DNA from 3 places in the Geobacter sp. SVR genome. Region 2 is predicted to be linked to each of the others. Evidence: riboswitches for the same ligand, from Rfam matches in the RefSeq annotation. Region 2 holds a riboswitch; each other region holds the start of a gene.

Region 1 (6,038 bases), 2.2 Mb from region 2:
GCCGGCCACGACCTGGCGCTCCGCTTCCTGGACCACATCCGGGCGCGCATGCTGGCCTTCCAGGAGGAGACCGGCCACATGTACAATTTGGAGGCCACCCCGGCCGAAGGGACCACCTACCGCTTCGCCCGGGAAGACAAGAAGCGCTACCCGCAGATGCTCCAGGCCGGCACTGCCGCAGCTCCCTTCTACACCAACTCGTCCCAGTTGCCTGTGGGGTACACCGACGATCCCTTTGCGGCCCTGGAACTTCAGGAGCTGTTGCAGCGCCAGTACACCGGCGGCACGGTCTTTCACCTCTACCTGGGGGAGCCGGTCTCCAGCACTGCGGCCTGCCGCACGCTGGTGAAACGGGTGTTGGAGAATTTCCGCATCCCCTACCTGACCATCACCCCCACCTTTTCCATCTGCCCCAAACACGGCTACCTGGCCGGAGAGCACCGCTACTGCCCGGTCTGCGATCAGGAGCTGGTGCGCGGGTATTACCACGCCAAAGGAGAACAGCCTCATGTCTGAAAACAACGCATTGCAACAGGAAACAGAGCAGCAACACCTGAAACGCCAGCCCTGCGAGGTCTGGACCAGGGTCATGGGATACCACCGGCCGGTGGAGTCCTTCAACACCGGCAAAAAGGCCGAACATGCCGCGCGGTGCTTCTTCCGGGAGCCGGGCGCGGCAACCGGGCGAGATGCTTGAGATCGGGGGACTGCTCCCCTTCACCACCATCGACTACCCCGGCAGGCTGGCGGCGGTGCTTTTCTGCCAGGGATGCCCCTGGCGCTGCGGCTACTGCCACAATCGGCACCTGCTCCCCACCATGAGCGGCACAGCAGTGCCGTGGCTGGAGATCATGGCCCTACTCCGCAGCCGGTGCGGCCTGCTGGACGGGGTGGTGTTCAGCGGCGGCGAGCCGACCATGCAGGCCGACCTGCCCGACGCCATCAGAACAGTAAAGGGGATGGGGTTCGCGGTGGGACTGCACACCGCCGGCCCATACCCGGCCCGGCTGCTGGAGTGCCTGCCGCATCTGGACTGGATCGGCATGGATCTCAAGGCCCCCTTCGAGGAGTACGAGCGGATCACCGGCGTTCCGGACAGCGGTGCGGCGGCCCGGACAAGCGCGGAGCTGGTGCGGCGCAGCGGCGTGTCCCACCAGTTCCGCACCACCCTGGACCCCTTTCTGGAGGAAGGAGGACGAATCGAAGCGATGCAGCGCATGGTGGAAAAGGAATGGGGGGAGAAGTTGGTGGTGCAAGGATGCACATTGATTTCATGACGGAAATTTGTTAGGGTTAACTGCCCGTTTTGGATAGGGAACTGCTGTTCCCGCAGCGGGCATAATCAGTACGACAACCGAATACCGGATCACGGTGCCCGTAAGGGTGAAAAGGGAAGAGGGGTGTATTTCCGTCAGGAAAGATTCCCCCGCGGACCCGCCGCTGTAAGCGAGGACAAAGGGCAAGATGTCACTGATCGAAAGATCGGGAAGGCGCCCGGAGGATGAATCGCGAGCCAGAAGACCTGCCTGATCTCAGCACTCACCAGTCCCGACGGTAAAGGGAGAGTGGAACCATTATCAGACTTTGAATACGGAAAGTCCGCATACTGCGATTGCAGGTGCGGACTTTTTTTATTTTCAGCCGTAATCGCCGGATTGACTGACCTGAAATTCCATAACACAGGAGGAATGAAGGATGTTTAAGAGGATACTGCCGATACTATCGACCACGCTGCTGTTGGCGGGGGCGGCACATGCCCAGGAAGGCGCGGGCACCATGGACCAGGCGCCCCAGATGAACCAGGCCCAGGAAGGGGCCGGCGAACGTCAGATCCCGGAGCAGGTAAATGCCGAGAACTGGGCCTACCAGGAGATCAAGGATCTGGTGGACAAGTACGAGGCCCAGAAAAAGCTGCCCGAAGGCAAGCCGTGTTCAAAAGGTGAGCTGGCCCAGTGTCTGCTTTCCGTTCTGGAAAAGGTCGTGGACAAGTATGACAAGGAGGGGGGCGGAGCCCTGCTGCGTGACGATCTGGTCCGTATCTCCGCCTTGCACGAAGCTCTGGAAGGCGAGTTGACCAAGCAGCCCGAATACGGCGCAAAACGCGCCAGCATTGAGGATATCCTCGATCTGGTGGAGCCGGAAACGCCGGCCTACACCTACAAATTTGGGGTGAACGGTTTCCTGAGGGGCGAGTGGGGCAGGAATTTCCGGTTGTTCGACGGCCATGAACCCGGCTTCGATATGGGGCAGTTCACCTGGCGCGTCAAGCCGTTCGCGTACTGGCATCCCACCGATTACCTCGATATCCACCTGGAAGGACAGGGCTACGGCTTTACCGGCGGAAATGGCGAGTTCGACCGCTTCAATCTCTATCAGGGCTTCGTGGAGGCACGCACTCCCGGTCATGACTGGGCTGCACTCAAGGGAGGTCGTCAGGAGTTCGTGTACGGCAGCGCCTTTATCCAGGGTGCCGATACAGCCTTCGACGGTATGACCTTCGACGGTGCCCGCCTTCGCTTGAAGCCGCTGGCAGGGCTCAGTGTCGACCTGCTGGGGGGCGTGTATGCCAAGCCGTTCTCGGGTGGTCAGACCGGCAACCTGTGGGGCGCCTATGCCACCTATGCCCCGACCGAGGACAGCACGCTTGACCTGTACGTGTTCCGCGACAACCAGGCTGCCGAAGGCGAGCCCCAGCGGGGCGAATACCTGGATACCTGGGGTCTGCGCAGTGTCTCCAAACTGGGACCGCTCTCCCTGGAGATCGAGCCTGTCTTCCAGACCGGTAAACTGGGCGGCGAAGATGTCAACGCCTACGGCGGCCATGCCGACCTGACCGGCGAATTCGAACTGGGCGGATTCAAGAATGCCCTGACCTTCGGTTATGCCATCGGCTCCGGCGACCAGAATGCTGCCGACGGCATCTCCAGCAGGAAAGAATTCCGCAACCCCAACAACGATACCTCCATTGTGGGCGACATGCATCTGTTCGGCGATCTTTCCGGCATCGATGTGGCCGGAAGCCATGCCAGCGGTCTGCAGGTCTACACCCTGGGCTGGGGCATCGAACTCACCGACAGTCTGAGCTTTGCAGCCACCGGCCACAAGTTCATGGCCAACAACGTACCGACCGGCATCGTCAGCCGCCACCTGGGCATAGAAGCCGACTTCGGCCTGACCTGGAAGATCCAGAAGAACCTGGCCCTGACCCTGGCCTACGACCACTTCTTTACCGAGGGATTCTTCCGGGAGGCTTCCGGCAGCAGCAAGGACCTGAGCTACGCCTATGCCATGCTGACCTTCAACTGGGACAAGACCAAACGCAAGGCAGTGACACAATAGCAGCTCTGGCCGGGGCGGATCCTGCTTGCCGCCCTTGTACCTTGGATACCACTATTCCAACAATTCCAACAACAAAAGGAGAAACACTCATGCACATCATGGAAGGTTTTCTGCCGGTCAAACATGCCGTGGGCTGGAGCATTGCCTCGGCCCCCTTCGTAGCCTGGGGGCTCGCCACCGTCAACAGGAGAATCAAGGAGAATCCGGAGCAGCGTATGCTCCTGGGGGTTGCCACGGCCTTCACTTTTGTGCTGTCGGCCCTGAAGATGCCCTCGGTCACCGGCAGTTGCTCCCACCCCACCGGCACCGGCCTGGGGGCCGTGCTGTTCGGACCGGCGGCCATGGCCCCTATTGGCGGCGTGGTACTGCTGTTCCAGGCCCTGCTGCTGGCTCACGGCGGCCTGACCACCCTGGGGGCCAACATCTTCTCCATGGCCATTGTAGGGCCGTTTGCCGCCTTTACCGTCTACCGTCTGGCCAGGACGGCACGCCTCCCCTTCGGCGTCGGCATCTTCCTGGCAGCAACCCTGGGAGATCTCATGACCTATGTCACCACTTCGATGCAACTGGCCCTGGCGTTTCCCGATCCTGCGGGCGGGTTCATGGCCTCGTTCCTTAAATTCGCCGGCATCTTTGCCGTGACCCAGGTGCCCCTGGCCATCAGCGAGGGATTCCTGACGGTGATCGTCTTCAATGCCCTGGCCCGCTTCAATCCCCGTGAATTACAGGAACTGAACGTAGTTTCCCCTCAGGAGGTGAAGGCATGAAACGGTTCCAGAATCTCATCCTGCTGGTGCTGGTGATTGTGCTCATTACCGTTCCCCTGCTGATGATCAAGAAGCCGGAGCCCGGCCCGGACGGTAAAGAGGTGGAGATCTTCACCGGCTCCGACGATCAGGCAAAGGATGCCATCACCAAGATCAACCCTTCCTACAAGCCCTGGGCAAAATCTCTGATGGAGCCCCCCAGCGGTGAGGTGGCATCATTGCTCTTCTCCCTCCAGGCCGCCATTGGGGCAGGTTTCCTCGGCTACTGGTACGGCAGTTCCTCGACCCGGGTCAGGTTGCGGCGGGCACAGGAAGAACAGGCATGATGCTCCTGGAGCGTCATGCCCATGCCAACCGCTGGCGGCGGGTCGATCCCGCCGCCAAGGGGCTTTTCACCCTGTGCGGGCTCGCGGCCGTGTTCATGGCACCACGTCCGGCCGTGGCCGCCGGGCTGGCCCTGGTGCTGGCGGTTGTCACCCTGCTGGGGGCCGGCACACCGCTCAAGGACTACCTGCGGGTGGCGGCCCCGGCATTGCTGTTCCTGGCCACCAGCGCCCTGACCCTGTCCCTTTCCCTGAACATGTCCGGTCCGGCCGGACCCAGCCTGCGCCCGGTTCCGGCGGAGGAAATGCACCACGTGGCCCGGGTCTGCGCCCGCTCTCTTGGCGGACTGGCTGCCTTGCTCTTCCTGGGCCTGACCACGCCCATGAACGACATCATCGCCCTGCTGCGCCGCCTGAAAACCCCGGAGGTGCTGCTGGACCTGATGACTCTCTGCTACCGCATGCTGTTCGTGCTATCCGAGGCGGTGCACGACATGCATACGGCCCAGGCGGCCCGCCTGGGGCAGGCCACTCCACGGCTGGCCCTGCGTTCCCTCGGCATCCTGGCTGCCAACCTGATGGTACAGGTCTGGCAGCGTTCACTTGCCTTGCACCAGGGAGCCCTGGCCCGAAATAACGACGGGCCGCTGCGCTTTCTGGAACCCGGCTATCCGCGGAGCGCCGCCAGCCTGACTATTGCGGTCCTGGCCGGCGGCAGCCTGATCGTATTGACAGTGGTGATACCATGATATCGACAACCGAAGACAATATCCTGGAACTGCGGAACGTAAGTTTTCACTACCCGGACGGCAGCGTGGGGCTGGATGGTTGCTCTCTGTCTCTCCGACGCGGCAGCCGGACCGTGTTGCTGGGGCCCAACGGCGCGGGCAAGACCACCTTGTTTCTGCACATGAACGGCATCCTGCGCCCCGGAAACGGCCAGGTCCTGTTCAACGGCTCGCCCCTGGACTACGCCCGCCAGGGGCTACGCGAACTTCGCTCCAAGGTGGGCCTGGTGTTCCAAAACCCGGACAGTCAGCTTTTTTCCGCCAGCGTGCGGGAGGATGTCTCTTTCGGACCCATGAATATGGGACTGGAGCGGCGTGAAGTTCGGGAGCGGGTGGAGCAGGCCCTGGAAGCGGTGGGCATGACCAGTTGCGCTGACAAGCCGGTGCACAACCTGAGCTACGGCCAGAAGAAACGGGTCTGTATCGCCGGAGTGCTGGCCATGCGGCCCCAGGTTATGATCCTGGACGAACCGACGGCCGGGCTGGACCTGCGGATGCAGCGGGAGTTGCTGGAGGTGCTGCACCGACTGCACTGCCAGGGGATCACCATTGTCATGGCCACCCATGACGTGGACCTGGCCTATGTCTGGGCCGACGAGGCCTGCCTGCTGGACCGCGGCCGGCTGGCGAAGCGGTTCTCTGCCGAGTGTTTCCCCCAACAGACTGGGGTGCTGGAACAGCACGGTCTGGGTGTCCCACAGGTGGCGCTGATCCATCCTCTGCTGGTGGAACGGGGGGTGCTGTCGGCCGGGGGAGCTGCGCCCCGTTCCTGCACTGAGCTGGCGCGGATGCTGGAGACGGACCTGAACGAACGGACCTGA
Region 2 (6,038 bases):
TGATTGCGATCATGATTGCGGTTTCGCTGATGACCTCACCCCCTTCGGTCGAGATACGCACCTTTTTGAACCGTCACGTGCATGACGGCGCGGAGGAGTGATGGCACTGGTCGCCTCTTCAAAGGGAAAAGATTTCAACACCTGGCTGGCAGCCAGAGATTTCGTGCTCACCTGCCGCCAAACCCTGCTGGAGAGTGCTGCCTGCATGTCGTCGGAACAGGCTGAAGAACTGTTTGCCGAGGTCGAGCGTGAGCTGGCGGGGCGCGAGGCGCTGCATGCGGACGAACTGGCCCATCTGCGGCTTATGATTGCCGAGGCCGCCACAGCCGGTGGACCTGATCTGCTGCACCCCCTGGTCGATCGATTCTACACCGCCTGCTACGATTTCTTCGGCCGGAACCGTTCAGCTATCGCCTTTTTTCATCTGAGCGCAGAATTCCTGCGCGCGGCGAGCACCACCATCGTGGGGTATGCCAGGCAGCAGACCGGCTGCGCTGACCTGCCGGTGGCGCTGATTGCCCTGAACAGCGGGGGACGCCGCGAGTTTTCGCCGCTCCACCGTTTGCAGCTGCTGCTGGTCCATGGCGGCGATGCGCCGGAACCGGCCGTCATGGAACGCTTCGGCCGGGTACTGGAGGAGGCTTTTCAGGCCGCGGGGCTGTCGCTCGACGGCCAGGTCACGCCGGGAAGGCTCGAATGGCGCGGCAGCATGAGGGTCTGGAAGCAGCGGGTTGCGGAGTTGCTGGAGCGCAACAGATCGCGATACCTGAATGATCTCACCCGGCTGGCGGATCAGGATGCGCTCTTTTCCGACCAGGGGCTGGCCGATGAATTTTACTCCAGTTGCGTGCAGGCCTTGGAGGGAAGCCGCTCTGCTCACGCCTTTCTGGTGTCGCAGATGATGGGGCTTTCCACCGGGATCGGCATGATGGGGGGTATCAGGCTTGCGAGGCGAGGGGCGCAGCGGGGTATGTTCGGGCTGCTCGAACACGCCCTGCTGCCGCTCTCCTCGGCCATCGGCTCCCTGGCGCTGCTCAAGGGGGTGCGCGAGGTGGAAACGACCCAGCGGGTCCGGAAACTGCTGGCCCGCAGTGAGATCGATGTTGAAATGGCCGAACGTCTGCTGGAGGCCTGGCACTTTTTCAACGAGCTGCGGCTGCAGCGCGAAACGGCCTGTCTGGCCGACCGGGCCTATGAGGCTGCCGGGTATTTCGATGTACAGGCGAGTCCGGCGGAGGTCCAGGAACGTTTCAAGGATTTCCTGGAAACGGTTGCCACTCTGCAGCGCCATGTCGGCATAGCTTTCAGCGGTTTGATGGAGCAGGTCTGATGTTGATCACCCTTTCCACCGGTTCGCTTTTCACGCTGCCGTTGCAGAAGGTTTTCGAGCTGTCGGCCCTGGCCGGTTTCGACGGTGTCGAACTGATCATCAATCACGACTTTCAGAGGGACAACCCGGCCAGGCTGATACGATCGCTGCAGGAGATCGCCACGATATATTCCATCCACGCCCCTTTCATGCCGCTGGATGGGTGGGGCGGGCCGGTGGGGTCGCTGAAGCGGTCGGTTCAATTGGCGGCAGAGTGCGGCATCCCTCTGGTAAACTTCCATCCACCCTCCTGGATGGGGATGGAGATCGCCTTCTGGCGCTGGCTTTACAGCATCAACGACTTCCAGAAGGAGATCGGCCTGAACGGCCAGGTGGCGGTAACCATGGAAAACATGCCGTGGGTGGGCAGGATGCGCATCAATCCCCACATTCTTTCGAACACCCAGCGCCTGATCGACTTCGTCCAGGAGCACAATTTGTACATGACCTTCGACTGCACCCACATGGGGTCGGGCAAGACCAACTTCATCAACGATTTTTATCTCTGTTACGAAAGCGACCGTATCAGGAACATCCATTTTTCCGATTACGGCTACGGCCGCGAGCATCTGCTGCCGGGACACGGCGTCCTGCCGCTGACCCGCTTCCTGCACCACCTGCGCAACACCGACTACCGCAGCACCGTAACCCTGGAACTCAGCCCGTCCGAATTCCCCAAAGAGGAGCGGATCATCTTCGAGAGCCTGCTGGAGATCCTGGCCTATTTGCGCAAGGAGACATTCAGCCAGGCTGATCTCCCTGAATACGACCAGAGCCTCCACGTCTCAACCGCCAGCTGATATGCGCCGTATTTCCGATCGTTACGTCGAAAAATCGTTTCTTTATCTGCTGGTCCTGTCGCTGCTGCTGCACCTGGGGGCGCTGGCCCTGCTGCTGTACCTGCCGCAATCGGGAAAGCAGCTCGCCAAAGAGCCGGTCTTCATCGATCTGCAGACGGTGCCTGAGCTCAAGCGCCAGGAACCGCCCCGGCAGCCAGAAACACCGCGCCTGCCCGAGCGGCGTGCACCGGTCTCTCCGAAGACATCTCCGCCTGTTGCCGGTTTGCGGAACAGGACTCCCGAACCTGACCGCGAGCTCCCCCGGCGGCCGGTGCAACCAAGTCAGCCAGCACCCCGCGAATCGCAGCCCGAGAAACGACCAAACGCACCATCGACCGGAGAGCGCCGGGAAAGTCAGATACCGCCCGGTTCTTCAGCCAGCAGCCTGCTGAAACCGCGCCAGTCGGCGAAACCGCAGGGGACGCCTCAGCTTTTCCCCAGTGCCGGCAGGATCGCCAAGCTGGAGCAGGAATATCGCCGCACGTTCGAGGGCAATGGCGCGGAGGGCGAAAGTCGCCTCCTGAATACCAGCGATCCGGGTCTGGTATCATTTTTCAAGCGGCTGGAAAATGCGGTCTACGGTGTGTGGCGGATACCCCCCGGCGGGGAAACACTGACCGGCGAAGTCGTCGTCATGGCTACGTTCAATTCCAGGACAGGCGAGATTGTTGCCATCAAATCCATAGAAGGCTCCGGACATCGGGTGCTGGACGACGAAGTTTTTCGCGTGCTGCACACCATTGGCCCGGTCGGGCCTCTTCCCAAAGGATACGATAAGCCTGAGCACGATCTGTTCATGATATTCAGGTACGGGGGGAGCTTTGTGAGGATCATCCGGTGAGCGCCATGAGAGGATTTCTGATAGCTGCCCCCCAGAGCGGCAGCGGCAAGACCACCGTCACGCTGGCCGTCATGGCGGCCTTGGCGCGCCGCGGGGTAGCGGTGGCACCTTTCAAGTGCGGGCCGGACTTCATCGATCCCGGGTACCATCGCCTGGTCACCGGCCGCCCATCCATCAACCTGGATGCCTGGATGTGCCCGGAGTCCTTTGTCCGTGACACCTTCGGGCATCATACGGCCGAGGCCGATCTTGCCATTATCGAAGGGGTGATGGGGTTGTTCGACGGGCTGGGGGCGTCGTTCGAGGGAAGCAGCGCCCAGGTGGCGGCCATAACCGGCGCTCCGGTGGTATTGGTGGTCAACGCGCGCGGCATGGCCGCCAGCGCCGCGGCACTGGTGAAGGGTTTCCGGGATTTCGACCCGCGTATCCGACTGGCGGGGGTGATCTTCAACAACGTCGGCAGCGCCTCCCACACCGAGCTGCTGCGCCACAGTCTGACCGAAGCCCTGCCCGATATCGCGATCTTCGGCTGCCTGCCCCGCAGGGAGGCGCTGGAGATCCCGTCGCGGCACCTGGGCCTGGTGACGGCGGAGGATAACCCGTTGCCGCAGGATTGGCTGGCGGCTCTGGCGGATCTGGCTGAGGAAAACCTGGATCTGGAACGGCTAGCAGCACTGGAAATCCCCCCCGACCCCCCTTTTGTAAAGGGGGGAGAAAAGTCTGCATTGGCATCCAGCCATGTACCCCCCTTTGAGAAAGGGGGGCTAGGGGGGATTTCCCCCGTCCGTATCGCCGTCGCCCGCGACCCGGCCTTCTGCTTCATGTACGAGGATAACCTGCGGCTTTTGCGCCAGGCCGGGGCGGAACTGGCTTTTTTCTCCCCCCTGGACGATGCCGGTCTCCCCGAGGGGACGGCCGGCCTCTATCTGCCGGGGGGCTATCCCGAACTGTATGCCGAACGGCTGGCCGGCAATGGGAGCATGCTGGAGGCCATCAGCCGGGCCGGGGCGGCCGGCATGCCTGTGTACGCCGAATGCGGAGGCTTCATCTATCTGACCGAAGGGATGGCAGCCGGGGCAGGGGGAGATTCAGCCGATTTCGTCGGCATCTACCCCACCAGGGCACGCATGTTGCCGAAACGCAAGGCGCTGGGCTACCGGCAGGTGGAATTTACTGCCGATGCAGTCATTGCCGCTGCCGGGACAGCGGTGCGCGGGCATGAATTTCACTACTCCGAAATCGGTCCCATGCCGCAACAGGTGGGGCGTTGCTACCGCATGAGCCGCCAAGGGCACGAGCTGGGGCCGGAGGGTTACCGTATCAACAACTGCCTGGCCTCCTACGTTCATCTGCACTTCGGCAGCAACGCCCGGATCGCGCCCGCTTTTGTGGACGCCTGTCGACAGTGGTTCGCCCGTGACCTGAACCGGTAATGCCGTAGCGTCGGAAAGGGTGGGATGGCCGGGTTGTAGCGTCTCATGATGCGAGAATATTCAGGCGGAGCCCGGCCAGGCTTGAGAGTTTTGGCCTTGCGTGCCGTACCGGACTGTGCTACGAAACCACACCATTCAACTTCCAGCTGTAGGGAAGCCGGTTGAAATCCGGCGCTGCCCCGCAACTGTGAGGGGGGACTCGTGTCGCAGAAAGCCACTGCCCGTCAGGGTGGGAAGGCGCGGCATGGGGATGATCCCCGAGCCAGGAGACCTGGCTGGAAGACTTATCAGACTCCGACCGAGGGGGAGAGAGCTTATGAACCGCCACAGCATTGTTCCATTGTTGGCCCTGCCTGTTTTCCTGCTGCCGTCAACGTCATTCGCCATGCACATTTCTGAGGGCATTCTGCCCTTTAATTGGGCTGCTTTCTGGTTTGCCGCCTCTGCCCCGTTTCTGGCAATCGGACTCCGCACCCTGACCAGGCGTGCCGCCAGCGACCTTTCCAGTAAGCCTCTGGTCGGCATGGTGGCGGCCGTGGTGTTCGTGATCTCCTGCATGCCGATACCGGTGCCCATGGCCGGAACCTGCTCTCACCCCTGCGGCACCGGTCTGGCTGCGGTTTTGCTGGGTCCGGCACTGGGAGTGGTCACCGCGGCGGTCGCGCTCCTGATCCAGGCGCTGTTCTTGGCCCACGGCGGGCTGACCACCTGGGGTGCCAATCTCTTCACCATGGGGATCATAGGCTCCTTTGCCGGGTACTTTGCTTTCCGCGGGTTGCGCGCCTGCGGGGCCGGAGTCGTGCCCGCCGCCTTTGCTGCCGGTCTTCTGTCGGATTGGGCGACCTATGCCGGTACTGCCCTGATCATGGCGGCAGGCATCAAAGGGACCAGCCCCTTTTGGCCGCTGGCGGGTAAGATCGCTCTGGCTTTTGTTCCCACCCAGCTCCCGCTGGGGGTGATCGAGGGGGCCATCACCGCCGGCATGGTGTCGCTGCTGGTCAGGAAACGTCCCGACCTGTTGGCCCGCACCGCTTTGGCTGTCACGAAGGGGGAGGGGCGATGAAGATACGGACCGTACTGTTTTCCGTACTGCTGTTTGTCTGCTGCTGCGGTGGTCCTGCGTGTGCCGGGGAGAAGTGGCCCGGGATCGACGAGGCGGTGGTCAACAGGATCGCCCGGGAACAGGGGCGCCCTGCCCGGGAACCGTTGATCGACACCGGCGAAGGGGATCTGCAGTTGTTCGCCTTTCTGGCGGCGGGAAGTATCGGTGGGTTTGTGGCCGGATACTACTGGCGGATGCTGCTGGAGGGAAGGAAAGGCCCCAACTGAGGTTGGGGCCTTTGATCCGGAATGCTTACTTTCGTCCGCGGCTGGTGCTGCCTTTCGGCGGCCGTTGGGCCGGGCCCGTGTTACGGCGGTTTCCGCCAAAGGGGCGTTTCTTGCCCTGGGGGGGCTGCGGGCGCGCCTCGCTGACCGACAGCACGCGATCGATGAAAAAGGCGCCGTCCAGCACCTCGATCGCCTCTTTGGTCTGTTGCACGGTCGCCATCCTGACG
Region 3 (6,038 bases), 2.2 Mb from region 2:
AGCAGCCGGTCCAGGTCTCGGTACAGGGCTGCCTCATCCCCTGGGTGCAGGTGGCCGAGCCGGGCGCAATTGACGGTCACCACGCCGATGGAGCCGGTCTGTTCGGCCGAGCCAAACAGACCGTTGCCCCGCTTGAGCAGTTCCCGCAGGTCCAGTTGCAGGCGGCAGCACATGGAGCGGATCATGGTGGGGGAGAGCTCGGAGTTGATGAAGTTCTGGAAATAGGGCAGGCCGTAGCGGGCGGTCATTTCGAACAGCAGTTCCGCGTTCTTGCTCTCCCAAGGGAAATCGGGGGTGATGTTGTAGGTGGGGATCGGGAAGGTGAAGACCCGCCCCTTTTCATCCCCTCTTGTCATGACCTCGATATAGACCCGGTTGATCAGGTCCATTTCCTCCTGCAGCTCGCCGTAGGTAAAGGGCATCTCTTCACCGCCGATGACCGGCACCTGGTTCTTCAGGTCCTCCGGGCAGGTCCAGTCGAAGGTCAGGTTGGTGAACGGGGTCTGAGTGCCCCAGCGGGAGGGGACGTTCAGGTTGAAGATCAATTCCTGCATCTGCTGCTTCACGTCTTCGTACGTGAGCCGGTCCTTGCGCACGAAAGCGGCCATGTAGGTGTCGAAGGAGCTGAAGGCCTGGGCCCCGGCCCATTCGTTCTGCAGGGTGCCGAGGAAGTTGACGATCTGTCCCACTGCACTGGACATGTGTTTGGGGGGGGCTGCCTCCACCTTGCCCGGTACGCCGTTGAACCCCTCGGTGAGCAGCATGCGCAGAGACCAGCCGGCGCAGTAGCCGGAGAGCATGTCCAGGTCGTGGATGTGCAGGCTACCCTCCCGGTGGGCCTCCCCCACCTCCGGCGGATAGACGTGATTGAGCCAGTAATTGGCCACCACCTTGCCGGAGACGTTCAGGATCAGGCCCCCCAGAGAATAGCCCTGATTGGCGTTGGCATTGACCCGCCAGTCGGACTGCTCCAGGTATTCGTTGACCGAGGATGCCACGTCCACCACGGTCTTCTGGTCCTGGCGCAGCTTGTGGCGCTGCTCCCGGTAGACCGCGTAGGCCCGCAGAGTGGCAAAGTGGTTGGCTGAGATCAGGGCCTGCTCCACCACGTCCTGGATCTGCTCCACCTGGGGCGGTTCAAGGGGGAAGCGGTGGCGCAGGACTTTCAGTATCTGCCGGGTCAGAAGGTGGGCCTCGTCCTCGGTGAATTCGCCGGTGGCCTTGCCGGCCCGCAGGATGGCGGACTGGATGCGGTTGGCGTCAAAGGGGGCGCGGGAACCATCGCGTTTGACGACGATTGCCGGGACGGGCAGTGGTTCGGTGTGGGGCATGGTGAAGACTCCTTAAAGGCTTTTGCCACAGAGGACACAGAGAACCCCAAAATCTTCATGGAACGCGGAAAAGGCCGGATTTGAGCGGATAGACGCGGATAACCAAAATCTGCGTTCATCCGCCGCATCCGCGTGAATCCGCGTGCAATTGCAGTTCAGGTTCATAGTCAGGCAGAGCAAAGCGTGCCCAACTCTCTGCTGTGGTTTTCTGGTTTGGAGTCCGGGGGGGAGGGTACCGCAACGGAAACAGCCATAAAAAAAGTCCGCATCTGCCGAAGCAGCATGCGGACTTTCCGTGTTCAAAGTCGCCTGTTCCCGTTATCCACCTGCTCCCAGTCCCGGAGAGTTCCGGCCGATGTTCTGGCATCGGCCTTCTGAATAGTGGTTGGGATCATGGCAGGTCTTCTGGCTCGCGATTCGTCCTCCGGGCGCCTTCCCGACCTCATCAGTCAGTGGCATCTTGCCCTTTGTCATCGCTTACAGCGGCGGGTCCGCGGGGGATTTACACCCCTCTTCCCTATCAAGCCCTTGCGGGCGCCGTGATCCGATATTCGATTGTCATATTTTCGCAACAAGATATTGCGTCCGTCGTATAGCACGGTGCCATATTGTGTGTCAATGGCTTTTCTTTTTGCACGGCCGGAAGCGGACATCACGGCAATGGAAACGTGCCGGCCGCCTGGGCAAGCAGGTAATACTCATCCACTTCCTGGATGAGAAAATCGACAAACGCCCGGTTGGCCCGGGAAAGGGTGGTGTTCTTTTTCCAGGCTATGGAGAGATCGAGAAAGAGCGGCGGATCGCAGGAGATCGCCGCAACCTCCGCATCCCGAGCAACCACCATTTTGAGGAAAAAGGCCAGGCCCAGTTCCTCCCTGACCAGACTTCTGACCAGGGAAAACAGGTTCGATTCCGCCACCGTAACGGGAGAGAGCCCTTCCCGGGCTGCCAGTTCGTCGATCATCTCCCGCAGGTGATATCCTTCCTCGAACTGGATCAACGGTTCCCCCAGCAGCTCGGCCAGCGGCATCTTTTTCCGCCCGGCCCAGGCATGGCTGCGATGGACGCAGGCCACAACCTCCTCCCGCACCATGTGGTGGGAATCGAGCCCCTCCGGCACTGCTCCGGCCACCACTCCCATGTCGATCTCTCCCGACTCGATCCTGCGCTGGATGTTCCAGGCGCTGTCGCCGTGAACGGACAGGTGCAGGGCCGGATAACGCCGCTTGAAGGCGGAGATTATCCCGGGAAAGAAAAAACTGCTCAGCATCGGGGTCAGGCCGACCCGCACCTCCCCCTTGAACAGTCCCCGCAGGTCGTCGATCTCCTGCCGTGCCTTTGCCACCCCCTGGCGTATCTCCCGCGCGTGCCGCGCCAGCACCTCCCCCTCGGCGGTCAGGGTAATCTTCCGGTCCCGCCGGTTGAAGAGCACCACGTCCAGGTCCTCTTCCAGCTTTTTGATGGCAATGCTGAGGGCCGGCTGGGCAATGTGCAACTTTTCCGCCGCACCGGTAAAGCTCCCGGAATCGGCCACTTCCAGAAAAAACCGTAACTGTCGCAGATCCATGTCAGCCTCCGTTTGTGTATATATAAAATATATAACGACGATAAAAACAATATATTTTTTATATACACTTTGGTGTTCTATAGTTGGAAAAAACACCGGGAGCGGGATATGGCGATCTATCTGGACTGCAATGCAACCACGCCGCTGGAACCGTCCGTCATTGCGGTGATGCGGCGTTTTTTCGAAAAGGACTTCGGCAATGCCGCCAGCCCGATCCACGACCACGGGGCTTTTGCGCGGAGTGCCGTCGAACATGCCCGAGGCCAGATCGCGGAGGTGGTAAGGGCGCGGCGCGACGAGGTGATCTTCACCAGCGGGGCCACGGAGAGCAACAATATGGCCATCCTGGGACTGGCGGAGACCGGCAGGCAAAGCGGGCGGCGCCATGTGCTGACCACTGCCATCGAACATAAGGCGGTGCTGGAACCTTTCGAGGAGCTGGCGCGGCTCGGTTTCGAAGTGGAGATCCTGCCGGTGCAGGCGGACGGGCGCTTCGAGCCGCAGCGCCTGGCGGATGCGCTGCGCCCGGACACGCTGCTCGTTTCGACCATGCAGGTAAACAACGAGACCGGGGTGCTGCAGCCCCTGGCGGAAACAGCGGATATCCTAGGGGGCCACGAGGCCTGGTGGCATGTGGACGCGGCCCAGGGATTCGGCAAGGAGATCGACCAACTCCGCCATCCCCGCCTGGACCTGATCGCCGTCAGCGGGCACAAGATCTACGGTCCCAAGGGGATCGGCGCCCTGATCGCCCGCAAACGGGATAACCGGCTGCCTCCCCTGCAGCCCCTCATGTTCGGCGGCGGTCAGGAGCAGGGGCTGCGGCCCGGGACCCTGGCGGTCCCGCTGATAGCCGGGTTCGGCGAAGCAGTCCGGTTGGCGCTCAGGGACCGGGACGCTCGCCGGGAGAAATGCCGGGCATTCCGGGCCGAGACTCTGGCGGCCCTGGCCCGGCTCGGCGCGGAGCAGAACGGCGACGAGGCCTGCACGCTCCCTCATGCGGTCAATGTCTCCCTGCCCGGCATCGGCTCGGATCGCGCCATCCATGCCCTGAAAGAGGTCATAGCGATATCGAGCACCTCGGCCTGCACCTCCCATACGCGCACGCCCAGCCATGTCCTGGCGGCAATGGAGCGCTCTCCGGAGCAGGTGGAATGTTCGATCCGGCTCTCCTGGTGCCATATGACCCCGGAGGTGGACTGGGACAACGTTGTAGATATCCTCGAAGCTTTACGGAGATAGGAAAGGAGCGGACCATGGATCAGGTCTTTCAGGAACTTGAAGCGGCCACGATCGAGCAGTACGAACAGCAGGACCTGCCGCAATGGCTGGCGGACCCGGTACTGGCGGTTGCCAGGAACCCGGAGGCCTATCAGGGCAAGGAGTATCTGGTGGAGATCCTGCTTGCCCAGGTGCGGGAGTATGACGTGTATGCCGAGGCCGGTTGCTGCAAGTGGGCCTACGATCACGAGGACATCAAAAGGACCCTGCGCTGGCTGGAGGAGGAGCGGACATGACCGTATTCGACAGGTTGCGGGCCGCCACCGAGGCGGCCCAAAGCGAGCAGGACCTTCCCGACGGTCTGGCAGAGCAGATCTTCCGGATCATCGAGAACCGGCACGATTTCCATGGCAGAGAGGCCGACCTGGCCATACTCGTGGAACAGGTGGCGCTGTACGATACCTACGGCCAGACCGGCTATCTCGGCATGGGGGTCAATAATGCCATCCTGGAAAATGCGCTGAAAAGGCTGACCGGGAACTGACGGACCGTCATGGGGCGGTCCGTCAGGGATGATGCCGATATCCTTCCATCCCCGCACCGCTATTTCACGGTCGCATTCTTGATCAGGAAGAAAATCCCTCGTTTGTTGTCGCTCGCCAAGGTCAGGGTGCCTGAAACCGTGACCAGGTCTTCCTGCCATTTCACCGGTTCAGAGGTAAAGACCTCCACCACCTCGTTGGGGGCTCCGGGAGGGCAGAAGGCGCAGGTAGGGGCGCGCTTGCTCAGGATGAAATGGGTGAATTTCTCCTTGGCCTCCAGGGGCAGCATGAAGCCGCTGATCACGGTCTGCCTGCCGTTCATGGCCTTGACCTCCGGGGTATAGGCGATGCCGTAGGAAAAATCCTGATTCCGCCTGAGCTTGCATTGGGCGAAATGTTTCCAGATCTGGTCCTCCGACTGCATCTGGCGGGGTCCCGGTGGCAAGGGCACCGGATCGCCGGAGCGGGAAAAACGGGCATCGGGCGGGGTAAAACCGCAGGCCAGCGCTACCATCAGGATGCAGAACACAATGCGTATCATAGGGCCTCCTCAGCGTTGTACCAATGTCTTGAAAATGTCGATCCGGTAGACCTGCACCGCCGGCAACAGGGCCGCGGCAGCGCCCACCACCAGGCACAGGGGGAGCAGCCAGGCCTCCTCGGCCAGGAACAGCCGGCCCGTCATGTGCAGGTGTTTGGTGTGCTCCAGCCAGGCGGCGATACCCCCCACCAGCAGATGACCTGCCACGAGCCCGACAGCCGCGCTGATCAACGAAACGGCCAGGCTCTCGGTCATCATCAGGGCGAACAGTTTTCCCGGTTTGGCGCCGAAACCGCGCATCAGGGCCAGGTCGTAGCGCCGCTCGTTCATGGCGTTGTACAGCCCGGCAAAAATGCCGAGGCCGGCCAGTGCGATCAGGAACCAGGCAAAGAAGGTGAGCGTTTCCGTGCCGGTCCCCATGAACGAGGTCAGGCGCGCCACCTCGAAGGCCGGGCTGGCCGCTTGCATCGAGGTGGTTCCGTTGATCATGCGGGGAAGCTCCGCCGCTGCAAGCGGCGAATTGTAGGAAACCAGCAGGGAGGTGATTTCACGCTTGCCTTCGTGTTCATCCGCATCGTGGTGGTCGTGGTCGTCGTCATGGTGGTGCGCCTCCTCCGCATGATGCTCGTCATGGTCCTCATCGTGGTCTTCGTCGTGGTGATGGTGCTCGTGGATATGCCAGACGCTCTCCAGGCCGGTCAGGATCAGCCGGTCCACTACGGTGCCGGTCGGTTCGAGGATGCCGGTCACGGTGTAGGGAAACTCCGCATGCACCTCGCCGCCGGAGGTCAGGCCGTGGGAACCGGCAAAGGAGTCGCCGGGCCTGAGCCCGCTTC

Evidence for each region. A riboswitch is a leader RNA that binds a small molecule or an ion and turns the genes downstream of it on or off. The one in region 2 is predicted to bind cobalamin.
Region 1: linked by a shared signal. The riboswitch ahead of GSVR_RS07555 (alginate export family protein) and the one ahead of GSVR_RS17695 (energy-coupling factor ABC transporter permease) in region 2 are both predicted to bind cobalamin.
Region 3: linked by a shared signal. The riboswitch ahead of GSVR_RS07570 (ribonucleoside triphosphate reductase) and the one ahead of GSVR_RS17695 (energy-coupling factor ABC transporter permease) in region 2 are both predicted to bind cobalamin.

The regions. Positions count from the first base shown of each region.
Region 1 covers NZ_AP024469.1:1,630,251-1,636,288, reverse strand. The annotation lists gene GSVR_RS07570 (ribonucleoside triphosphate reductase) at 1-516, shown strand, start outside; gene nrdD (anaerobic ribonucleoside-triphosphate reductase) at 509-697, shown strand; gene GSVR_RS07560 (anaerobic ribonucleoside-triphosphate reductase activating protein) at 690-1,277, shown strand; cobalamin riboswitch at 1,353-1,544, shown strand; gene GSVR_RS07555 (alginate export family protein) at 1,696-3,339, shown strand; gene GSVR_RS07550 (energy-coupling factor ABC transporter permease) at 3,429-4,106, shown strand; gene GSVR_RS07545 (energy-coupling factor ABC transporter substrate-binding protein) at 4,103-4,432, shown strand; gene cbiQ (cobalt ECF transporter T component CbiQ) at 4,429-5,178, shown strand; gene GSVR_RS07535 (energy-coupling factor ABC transporter ATP-binding protein) at 5,175-6,038, shown strand.
Region 2 covers NZ_AP024469.1:3,790,971-3,797,008, reverse strand. The annotation lists gene GSVR_RS17720 (cation acetate symporter) at 1-101, shown strand, start outside; gene GSVR_RS17715 (putative nucleotidyltransferase substrate binding domain-containing protein) at 101-1,330, shown strand; gene GSVR_RS17710 (sugar phosphate isomerase/epimerase) at 1,330-2,169, shown strand; gene GSVR_RS17705 (TonB C-terminal domain-containing protein) at 2,171-3,049, shown strand; gene GSVR_RS17700 (cobyrinate a,c-diamide synthase) at 3,055-4,482, shown strand; cobalamin riboswitch at 4,603-4,776, shown strand; gene GSVR_RS17695 (energy-coupling factor ABC transporter permease) at 4,799-5,545, shown strand; gene GSVR_RS17690 (cobalt transporter) at 5,542-5,811, shown strand; gene GSVR_RS17685 (RNA-binding protein) at 5,837-6,038, opposite strand, start outside.
Region 3 covers NZ_AP024469.1:1,636,476-1,642,513, forward strand. The annotation lists gene GSVR_RS07570 (ribonucleoside triphosphate reductase) at 1-1,331, opposite strand, end outside; cobalamin riboswitch at 1,709-1,888, opposite strand; gene GSVR_RS07575 (LysR family transcriptional regulator) at 1,984-2,898, opposite strand; gene GSVR_RS07580 (cysteine desulfurase family protein) at 3,007-4,140, shown strand; gene GSVR_RS07585 (GSU3529 family protein) at 4,155-4,415, shown strand; gene GSVR_RS07590 (GSU3529 family protein) at 4,412-4,663, shown strand; gene GSVR_RS07595 (DUF3299 domain-containing protein) at 4,723-5,202, opposite strand; gene GSVR_RS07600 (ABC transporter permease) at 5,212-6,038, opposite strand, start outside.